DNA from 2 places in the Phyllobacterium sp. UNC302MFCol5.2 genome. Region 1 is predicted to be linked to the other one. Evidence: riboswitches for the same ligand, from Rfam matches in the RefSeq annotation. Region 1 holds a riboswitch; the other holds the start of a gene.

What was found. A riboswitch is a leader RNA that binds a small molecule or an ion and turns the genes downstream of it on or off. The one in region 1 is predicted to bind glycine.
Region 2: it holds a riboswitch for glycine, as region 1 does, so the genes downstream of both, BR48_RS0107790 (D-amino acid dehydrogenase) here and gcvT (glycine cleavage system aminomethyltransferase GcvT) in region 1, are expected to answer to the same signal.

What each region holds. Positions count from the first base shown of each region.
Region 1 covers NZ_JMLL01000015.1:203,906-209,024, forward strand. The annotation lists gene gcvP (aminomethyl-transferring glycine dehydrogenase) at 1-1,528, opposite strand, end outside; gene gcvH (glycine cleavage system protein GcvH) at 1,534-1,902, opposite strand; gene gcvT (glycine cleavage system aminomethyltransferase GcvT) at 1,908-3,026, opposite strand; glycine riboswitch at 3,181-3,278, opposite strand; gene BR48_RS25120 (adenylate/guanylate cyclase domain-containing protein) at 3,676-4,722, opposite strand; gene BR48_RS0120320 (threonine/serine dehydratase) at 4,816-5,119, shown strand, end outside.
Region 2 covers NZ_JMLL01000010.1:1,206,422-1,211,540, forward strand. The annotation lists gene BR48_RS0107785 (autotransporter assembly complex family protein) at 1-1,300, opposite strand, end outside; gene BR48_RS0107790 (D-amino acid dehydrogenase) at 1,585-2,859, opposite strand; glycine riboswitch at 3,066-3,152, opposite strand; gene BR48_RS0107800 (Lrp/AsnC ligand binding domain-containing protein) at 3,257-3,493, shown strand; gene ilvD (dihydroxy-acid dehydratase) at 3,658-5,119, shown strand, end outside.

The DNA.
Region 1 (5,119 bases):
TGGCGACGCTTTGCCAGCTCACAGGTAGCATCTCGGCCGCCGCATTCAGCTTCATCGTGCAGGAGCCGAGCGGGATCATGGCCCGGTCGAGCGCAAGATCCTTGTCGGCGAGGCGACGCAGGAACCGCATCATCTCCGTCTCGGAGCGCTGCTGATGGAACACCTCCTGGGTCATGAACCCCTCTGCGCGGCGTTCGCCCGGCAGGCGTGTGTCCGTATCATCAGGCAAGATCGCGCCGAACAGGGCGGCGAGAGCCTGCAAATCCGCCTCGGTCGTGGTTTCGTCAAGCGTGAGGCCAAGCCGATTTTCATCGATGATCCGAAGCAGGCGTCCATCCTTTTCCGCAGTGGCGGCAATCTCCCCCGCCCTGCCCGGCACATCGACGGTAAGCGTGTCGAAGAAGCGCTTGCCGGCAAGCCCGATGCCTGCGGCCTCCAAAGCAGCGGCAAGGCGGACCGCCTGGCTGTGTACGCGCGAAGCAATCGCCTGCAGCCCCTGTGGTCCATGCCAAATGGCGAAGGAAACGGCCATGTTCGCCAGCAATGCCTGCGCCGTGCAGATGTTCGAAGTCGCCTTGTCGCGGCGGATGTGCTGTTCGCGGGTTTGCAGGGCAAGCCGGTAACCAGGGCGGCCCTTGCTGTCCACGGACTGGCCGACCAGCCTGCCCGGAATAAGACGCGTAAGTGCGTCCGCTACGGCGAGATAGGCGGCGTGCGGACCACCATAACCGACGGGCACGCCGAAGCGTTGCATCGATCCCGCGGCAATATCGGCGCCGAGCGATGCCGGAGGGGCGGTGATCGTCAACGCCAAAGGATCAGCGACCGCTATCACCAGAGCGCCGGATGCCTTTGCGTCCCGAATGGCGGTGGAATGATCCCTGTAGACGCCATATGTATCCGGCCATGGAACGATGATTGCTGCGACTTCAGCGTTGATCGCGCCGCCGTTGACGCTCATCCCGAGTGGCTCGGCGCGGGTGCGAACCACGTCGAGAATCTGGGGATGCACATCACCGGCCAGAACAACGCGGGTACGCTTCTCACGATGATGCCGGTAGGCGATGCCGACCGCCTCTGCCACGGCCGTCGCCTCGTCAAGCAAGGACGCCGACGCGACCGGCAAGCCGGTCAATTCGGTCACGAGGGTCTGGAAATGGAATAGAAGCTCCAGCCTGCCCTGACTTATTTCTGATTGGTACGGCGTATAGGCCGTGTACCAGGCAGGATTCTCGAAAAGGTTGCGCTGGATAACGGCGGGCACATGCGTCCCGTGATAGCCTTGCCCGATGAAGCTCTTGTGGGTCTTGTTCTGCGCCATCTTTGCCGAGAGTTCGGCGAGCGCTTCGGCCTCATTCACTGCTTCGGGAATGTCGAGGGGACGCTCGAGCCGGATGGATTTCGGTACCGCCTGGGAGATGAGCGTTTCGAGGGAGGGAATGCCAACTGCCGCAAGCATGGCACGCGAGCCCTGAAGGCTTGGCCCGATGTGGCGGTCGGTGAACGGAAAGATGCCCTTGTTCTGCATGATAATCAGCCGATAATTGCTTTGTAGCCGGCTTCGTCGAGAAGGCCGGTCAATTGGTTGGTATCCGCAAGCTTCATTTTCCACAGCCAGCCATCGCCGGCCGCCGAAGAATTGACCAGGGCTGGGTCGCTGGCTGCCGCCTCATTGACCTCTGTCACTTCGCCGTCGACCGGCGCGTAGACGTCCGAAGCGGCCTTGACCGACTCGACGACGACGGCAGCATCGCCCTTTGCAAGCGTTTGCCCGACTTCCGGCAATTGCACGAAAACGAGATCGCCCAACTGGTCCTGCGCATGGTCGGTAATGCCGACTGTCGCAATCCCGTCTTCAACGCGCAGCCATTCATGATCTTCAGTGAAATAAGTGACAGCCATTTCAATTATCCTTTGTGGTAACGATGGGTAACGAAGGGAAGCGGGTGGACATGGAGCGCGATGCGGCTGCCGCGTATCTCGGCAAATATCTGTGAGCCAGTCGGCGCGAGCGCCTTCTCGACATAGCCGATGGCAACCGGGTGGCCCGCCGATGGACCAAATCCACCGGAGGTAACGATCCCGACAGGGTTGCCGCCGGCATCGACAAGCGTCACACCGGATCTGACAGGTTGGCGCCCCTCGGGCTTCAGGCCAACGCGCTTGCGCCCTGACCCGGCGGCGAGCTTGGCCTGTAGCGCTGTAGCGCCAATAAAGCCGCCCTCACCACGAACTTGCTTCGATATGGCCCAGGTGAGCCCCGCATCGACCGGATCGATCTCCGGCGTAATGTCCTGGCCATGCAGGCAAAGGCCAGCCTCGAGCCGCAGGCTGTCGCGCGCGGCGAGCCCAATCCATGTCACGCGGTCGTCCGCGAGAAGCTTGGCGACGAGTGCGCGGGCGTCCGCTTCCGGAAGGCCGATCTCAAAACCATCTTCGCCCGTATAACCCGAGCGGCTCATGAACCAGCCAGGCTGAGGCTCGTACCCGTGCATGAACTCAAGATCGGTGCCAGCAATGCTTGCCTTCTGCAAAACATCTGCCGCCTGCGGGCCCTGAATTGCCAGAAACACGCGGTCAAGGGCATCGATGCTGGCTTTGAAATCCTTGGCGAGGTCGCGCAGATGCGCCTCATCCGCGGCGGCATTGCCGGCATTGGCGACAACCATGAAGCGTTCGTCGCCGAGCCGCGTGACGATCAGGTCGTCGATAATCCCAGCCTGTTCATTGAGAAAGAAAGTATATTTTGACTGACCGGTCGCGAGCGAGCCCGCGTAGAGCGGACAGGCACGGGACAGGAGCGCCGCGGCACCCTTCCCGGCGATCTCGAAAAGCTGCATATGCGAGATATCGAACAAGCCCGCCTTTTCGCGCGTATGCAGATGTTCCTTCATTACGCCGAGCGGATAGGTGATCGGCATCGACCAGCCGGCAAAGCCGCCGAAGCGCGCATTTGCCGCTTCGTGCAGGTCGCCAAGTGGCAGCGATTTCAGTTCGTCGGTTTCAGGATTGACTTCAGCGCCCATTTTTACTCCAGAGACATGCAAAGACCTCCGCCACAGCGACGGAATGATGCTTTACCCCTCTGTCGGAAGCCTGAGAGACTCGCTCGCGGCGCCTTGGCACCGGCTGAACTTACACCTTCGGCGCGGGGTCTCCCCCGACTTTCCAGAGTTGCCTTATCGGCTTGCGGTTCCTGGTACCTGAGAGATTTCGGGCGATTTCCCCTTCGGTGGACCGGCGCACTCGCACACTGGCCACTCTCCCGCAAGCTGACAGGGCCTTGCCTTCTCGCAAATCACAAGGCCCTCGACGTTCCGAACATATCGCACCGCACATGGCCTGTCATCGCTCTAAAAGCAATTTTGACGCTTTACGGACAGAATTTGTCTGTAGGAGAACATTCTGCTTGGCCATGGCTTGACCAAGCTGGCCTCCCCGACTCTTTTACCGCTCAGGAAATAAAGGCCAGAATTCGAAGAAGGCCGCCGCTGAAAGTGGCTTTGATTGTCGATGCATACATGGCCCCTTCCTAGGTACGAGCGTACGAGCAGAATGCCGAGGCCAACAGAGTGCTGCGCCAGCTGAGGGCGCACTGGCGATCAATCAAAACATGCCCTTGCAACGCTGGGTAGGCGCCTTGCAGTTGCGGCCCGTGCGGAAAATATCGAGGTTCTAGGCCCGCTGCGCCACGAGTTCTGACTGCTTACCGCGCGGGCGCACAAGGGCCATGACGCCGAGGCTTTGGCCCTTTCCCCGAACCGCATGAGTACCGAGATTGTTGCTGCGAATACCGTCGGGCAGCGTCAGCCGCGCGGCAAGATCGCTTGAGATCAGCACCGGCGTGTTCAAACTGCGGCAAAGCTGTTCGAGCCGTGCCGTCGTGTTTACCGTATCGCCGAAATAGGTGATCTTGTGATGGTCCACCCCGATCTCGGCAGTAACCACCGGCCCACCATGCAAGGCGGCGCGCAGACGCGGCACGCGGCCGAATTCACTCAGCCACTTTTCCGAGTTTGACTCGATCACATCGATGATGTCGAAGAGACATGCGACGCAATCGGCATTGCGCAGGCCCCGCTGCATAGGCCAGGTAATGATCGCAGCATCGCCGACGTAGTCGTCGATGGTCCCGTTGTGCCGCCGGACGGGTCCGGCAAACGCGGCAAAGAGCGCGCCGAGGAACTGCTGCGCCCGCAGATCGCCGAACTCTTCGGCAAAGGTCGTCGAACCGACCAAATCGACGAAGAGAAAGATGCGCTCCTCCTCGATCGGTTTGCGATAGCGCCCGATCAGGAGGTTGGCAAAGATGTCGCGCCCGAGAAGCTCGCGTACACGCGAAACAAAGCTCAGGACCGCCAGAATGACAAGCGTGTAGATCCATATGCTTGTCGGCAGGATTGCCTCCTGCCACCAGGCACCGGGTATAAAGCCGAGGGCCCAGAGCAGGGTGCCGCAAACGAAGTAGCCCATACCAATGAGCAGGTAATTGGCAAGGAGCGAGCAAAAGATATAGCTCGGGGTCGGTAGTGCATTGATCCGATCGAAAAGTCGGGGGAACAGGTTTCCCCGTTCGAAGAGCAGCGGCGGAATGCAAAGGAACAGGGCGAAGACCGCGCCAATCGCCGATATTTTTCCGTTGTAGAAGTAGCCGTAGAACACGCCGCTGGCTGCTGCGGCCAGAAGACTGAAGATCCAAAAAACGATCGAATTTCTGCTCATTGCTCTTTCCATGGCCAAGATCATCATCGATAGGCCGTTGTCGTCGCTCGATCGATCTTGCTTTTGTGCCTAGCCGCGAAATATGGTGCGATCATGCCCATAGATATCACGCCTGAACGTATCACTGCTGTCGAAGAAATCATCCGGCCGCATATCCGGCACACGCCCGTGCTCCATGTGGATCTTGACGATTTCGGCATGGCCGCTCTCCCCACAGCGCTCAAACTCGAATGTTTGCAGCACTCGGGGTCCTTCAAAGCGCGCGGGGCCTTTACCAATCTGTTGACACGGCCGGTTCCCGCGGCCGGTGTCGTTGCCGCCTCGGGCGGCAATCATGGCGCGGCGGTCGCTTATGCTGCCATGCGGCTCGGCGTGCCTGCCACCATCTTCGTGCCAA
Region 2 (5,119 bases), on a different contig from region 1:
AATCGTCGTCGAAACGCGATTTCGCGACGTTGGCCATGATCTTGCCGGTCAGTTCATCGGAGAAAATCCGCGTGAACCCGCCCTGCGCCGTAATCGACGTCTGCGTATAGGCATCGAGAACCTGGCGCTCGCCTATGAGCGACGTGACGAAATCAGTATCCGGATTGAAAACGCCCGGCTTGGTGAAAGTCACGCCAAGAAGATAATTATAGTCCTGCGGATTGAACGACTGGCCACCAATGCCGCCAATCTTCGCATCGAAGCGCAATCGTTCGGCGTGACCGAAGAGATTGCGGTGCAGCCAATAGGCCTCGAAACCGGCGCCGTCGAGCGTCGAATAGCTGCCGCCGAGGCCGAACCGACGCAGCTTCTGTTCCTGCACGGCGACGGTGATCGGCAGCAGCCCGTTCGGTGTGATCGCGTCGGCTTCTTCAATGCGGGCGGAGCGGAACACTTCAAGACGGGAGAGCCGCTTCTTGGCGCGCTCGATTTCGTCCGGATCATACTCCACCCCCGGCTGCAATCCGGTGATGAAGGCCACGAACTCCGGATCCATCCGTTCGGTACCCCTCACGGTCACAGGACCGAAGGCGGCCCGGCGATCGGGCTCGACATCAATGGTGGCATCGATCCTGTTGTCATCGTGATTGGCGACGACGTCGCGCGATACGATCCGGGCCTTGGGGTGGCCCTGTTCGCGCCATGCGTCAACGGCAAGGCGTTCGGCCTTGAGGATCGCCGTCGATGTCGCAACATCGCCGGGTGCGAAGCCTTGATCTTCGGGCCTGTCCACGACGTCCTTAGGGTCTATAGGCAGCGGCGCCATATTCTTTATGCGCGTCGATGCAAACAGAAATTGCGGTCCGGGATCGACGGCGATCACGACAGTGGAAGGATTGGGCAAATCGGCATCCGGCGGAATATCCGCGGCCTCCCGGCCGTCGATCTTGATGCTGATCGTGCCGCCATAGCGGCCATCGGCATAAAGCGCGCCCAGAATGCGGCGGTAGTCTCCCCGTGCCTTGGCGATCAGGCCCGCCGCGCCGGAGGCAGGCTTGTCCTCATCCTCGACAAGGCTCGATGCCCCCGCGACGAGCTTGGTTGTCGCCTTGTCCTCGCCTTGCGCATTTTCGACGCTGTAGCGGTGCGGGTCGGCAATGACGGCATCCGCATCATCGGTCTTGCGCTCACCCCAAAGATGAATGCCGAAGAGGTCAAACGCCTGCGCCGGCGAAACAAGCGCGGTGAAGGCCAGCAAAGCGGCGCCGAAAAGCTTGGCCTGTGGGCGCCTCAATTCCATCAACCAGCAAAATCCTTACTCAAAAAATGACACACATTACGCCCGCAGGCATGGAGACACATCCCCACGGATTGTTAAAAATCCTCTCCCGAGCTTAAGAAATTGATAACATGCCGGTCAGGGTGGGCCAACCCGCTAAGACCACGCTCTGGGCGCCTAGGGGTTTTCTTGTGGCCATATCGCCACAGAACTCTGCCGGGTGCGGATCACTTTTTGTTAGAGCAATGCAACAGACCGGCTTGAAACGACGAAGCGCCGGTCAGGCCGGCGCTTCTCCAGTTCAATTATTCCGCGGCGGCCAGCCACTCCGATTGCCCCGCTTTTTCCGCCGGCATCGCCGCTCTGATATGACAGGCAACGATCTCCGCGGTTGCGGCCGACAGTGTCCAGCCGAGATGGCCATGCCCCGTATTGTAGAAGACACCCGGCCGCTTGCCGCTGCCGACGCGCGGCAGCATGTTCGGCATCATCGGGCGAAGGCCGGCCCACGGCACCACATTCGACGTATCCATGTCCGGGAAGAGATCGCGGCTCCAATCGACCAACGGCTTGACGCGGTCATGGCGGATGTCACGGTTTTCGCCATTGTACTCGGCGGTGCCGGCGACACGCAGCCGTCCCGCGCCGAGGCGGCTGGTGACGATCTTGGCATCGTCATCGAGCAAACTTACCCACGGCGCTGCCGTACGGCTTGCCTCGTCACCGAGGTTGATGGTGATCGAGTATCCCTTGACCGGATAGATGTTGACCCTGTCGCCAAGCTGCGCAGCAAATTTGCGGCTGGCAATGCCGGCACAGATGACGATCGCATCGAAGCGCTCGCTCTCGACCGGCGAAAGCGCCTGTGAGGCGCTGTTCCAGGCAACAACGATGCCATCCTTCTCATGCCTCAGCGTCTGCACATTGGCGTCGCCTACGAAGCGAACGCCACGGCGCGTCGATGCTTCGGCAAGGCCCCGGGTGAACTTGTGGATGTCGCCCGTCGAATCCGAGGGCGTGAAAAAGCCGCCATAGAACGTGCCGTCGAGCGCTGGTTCGATGTGGTGAATTTCGTCGTTCGTGACCGAGCGGCGGTCTAGGCCCCCTGCTTCGAGCAGCTTGTTGACCTTGACGGCATGGTCGTAACCATACTTCGAACGATAGATATGCAGGATGCCGCGCTTCTCGAGATCGAAATCGATCTTCTCTTCGGCAGCGATTTCGAACATGCGCTTGCGCGCCTCGATGGCGAGCCTGGTTGTCGCTATCGTGTTCTTCTCATAGTGCGGAATGTTCATGACGAACTCCGCCATCCACGAATATTTGTGCCACGATGGCTTTGGATTCATGAGCAGCGGCGCATCCTTGCGCAGCATCCACTTCATGCCCTTGAGCACCGTGCCCCAACTGTTCCAGACTTCGGCGTTCGACGCCGAAAGCTGGCCGCCATTGGCAAACGACGTCTCCATCGCGGCGTATCGGTTGCGGTCGAAAACGGTAACGGTGTGCCCCTGGCGGGCAAGCGCATAGGCGGTGGTGACGCCGGTAATACCAGCGCCGATAATGGCGATCGAGGTCATGGCAGTTAGTCCTTCAGCACAAATGGTTCCAGCTTCGCCGCGAGCGGCACGAAACCCCATCTGTCACGGGACCTGAGAGTTTGGCCCTTACGCACCTGCCGGATGTTTGCCATCCCTTGTCTCGGCTGCGTTACCGGTTTGCGCCGGTCAGGGCTTTCTCCTTCGGTGGGCGAAGCCTTCGAAGCCACGCCACTCTCCAGATGTCCGACGCTAGTCTGGTCCTTTTGCCTGAGAGTTTCCGGGGCGGTTGCTCCATCGGCGCCGGTTTTACCGGTCTCTCCCAGATAGCCTGTGCGAACGGGCTGCTTATATCGCAACCGTGAGAAGAGAACAACTGGCTAACGAAGGCCGGACCCATTATGTTGATTGCACCAGTTCAGACCACCGGAGCAGATAAATGAAACCCGTCTTCCTGCAGCTGCAGTGCTTCCCCGGCAAGACCTATGAGGTCGCAGCTGCCCTCTACGAGCGTGAAATCGTATCGGAGCTTTATTCGACAAGCGGCGATTATGACCTCCTGGCAAAGATCTACATCGCCGAGGACAAGGACGTCGGCAAGTTCATCAACGACAACGTGCTCGGAATTCCGGGAATTGCCCGTTCCTTGACGACGATGACTTTCACGGCGTTTTGAACGCAAGCCCCGAGACATTACGTCCCGTTTCGGGCAGAGATGAAGTCCACTATGAAATAAATGCAACAATTTGCACGCCCCGCAGGAAACAAACGCCATTTTGCCATTGGCTCTGTTTGTCTGTAGAGATGCTTTTTCGACCACGACCATCAGGATGATCCCAAATGCCTCCGTATCGTTCACGCACAACCACACATGGCCGCAACATGGCTGGTGCCCGCGGGCTCTGGCGCGCGACCGGAATGAAGGACGAGGATTTCGGCAAGCCGATTATTGCAGTGGTCAATTCCTTTACACAGTTCGTTCCCGGCCACGTCCATCTCAAGGATCTCGGCCAGCTCGTTGCGCGCGAGATCGAAAGTGCGGGCGGCGTCGCCAAGGAATTCAATACGATCGCTGTCGATGACGGCATCGCCATGGGCCATGACGGCATGCTCTATTCGCTGCCTTCGCGCGAGATCATCGCCGACAGCGTCGAATATATGGTCAACGCCCATTGCGCCGATGCGATGGTATGCATCTCCAATTGCGACAAGATCACCCCCGGCATGCTGATGGCCGCACTGCGCCTCAACATACCGGTCGTCTTTGTTTCCGGCGGCCCGATGGAAGCCGGCAAGGTCGTCTGGGGAGACAAGGAAAAGAAGCTCGATCTCGTCGATGCGATGGTAGCGGCGGCCGACGAGCGCATTTCCGACGAGGAAGTCCAGGTCATCGAGCGCTCGGCCTGCCCGACCTGCGGTTCGTGCTCCGGCATGTTCACCGCCAATTCGATGAACTGCCTCACCGAGGCGCTGGGCCTGTCGCTGCCCGGCAATGGTTCGACGCTTGCCACCCATGCGGACCGCCGCCGCCTCTTCGTCGAGGCCGGCCATCTCGTCGTCGATCTCGCTCGTCGCTACTACGAACAGGACGACGAAACCGTCTTGCCGCGCGCGGTTGCCTCGTTTGCCGCTTTCGAAAATGCGATGACGCTCGATATCGCCATGGGCGGTTCCACCAACACGGTTCTGCACCTGCTTGCTGCGGCGCATGAGGCCGAGGTGGATTTCACCATGAGCGACATCGACCGGCTCTCGCGCCGCGTGCCGGTGCTTTGCAAGGTCGCCCCTGCCGTTGCCAACGTCCACATGGAGGACGTGCACCATGCCGGCGGTATCATGGGCATTCTCGGAGAACTCGATCGCGCGGGCCTCCTCGACACGTCGGTCTATTCCGTGCATTCGGCCAATCTCGCCGCAGCGCTCGACCGCTGGGACATTGCCCGCACCTCGAACAAGTCGGTGCACGACTTCTTCCGGGCAGCGCCGGGCGGCGTGCCGACGCAAGTCGCGTTCAGCCAGGATCGCCGCTTCGAAACGGTCGATCTCGACCGCGAGAAGGGTGTGATCCGCAGCGCCGAGCATGCCTATTCCAAGGACGGCGGCCTTGCGGTTCTCTACGGCAACCTCGCCGAGGACGGATGCATCGTGAAGACCGCGGGCGTCGACGATTCGATCCTGAAATTCTCCGGCCCGGCCCGCATATTCGAAAGCCAGGACAGCGCAGTGCTCGGCATCCTGAATGGCGGCGTCAAGCCAGGCGACATTGTGCTGATCCGCTATGAAGGCCCGCGCGGCGGACCTG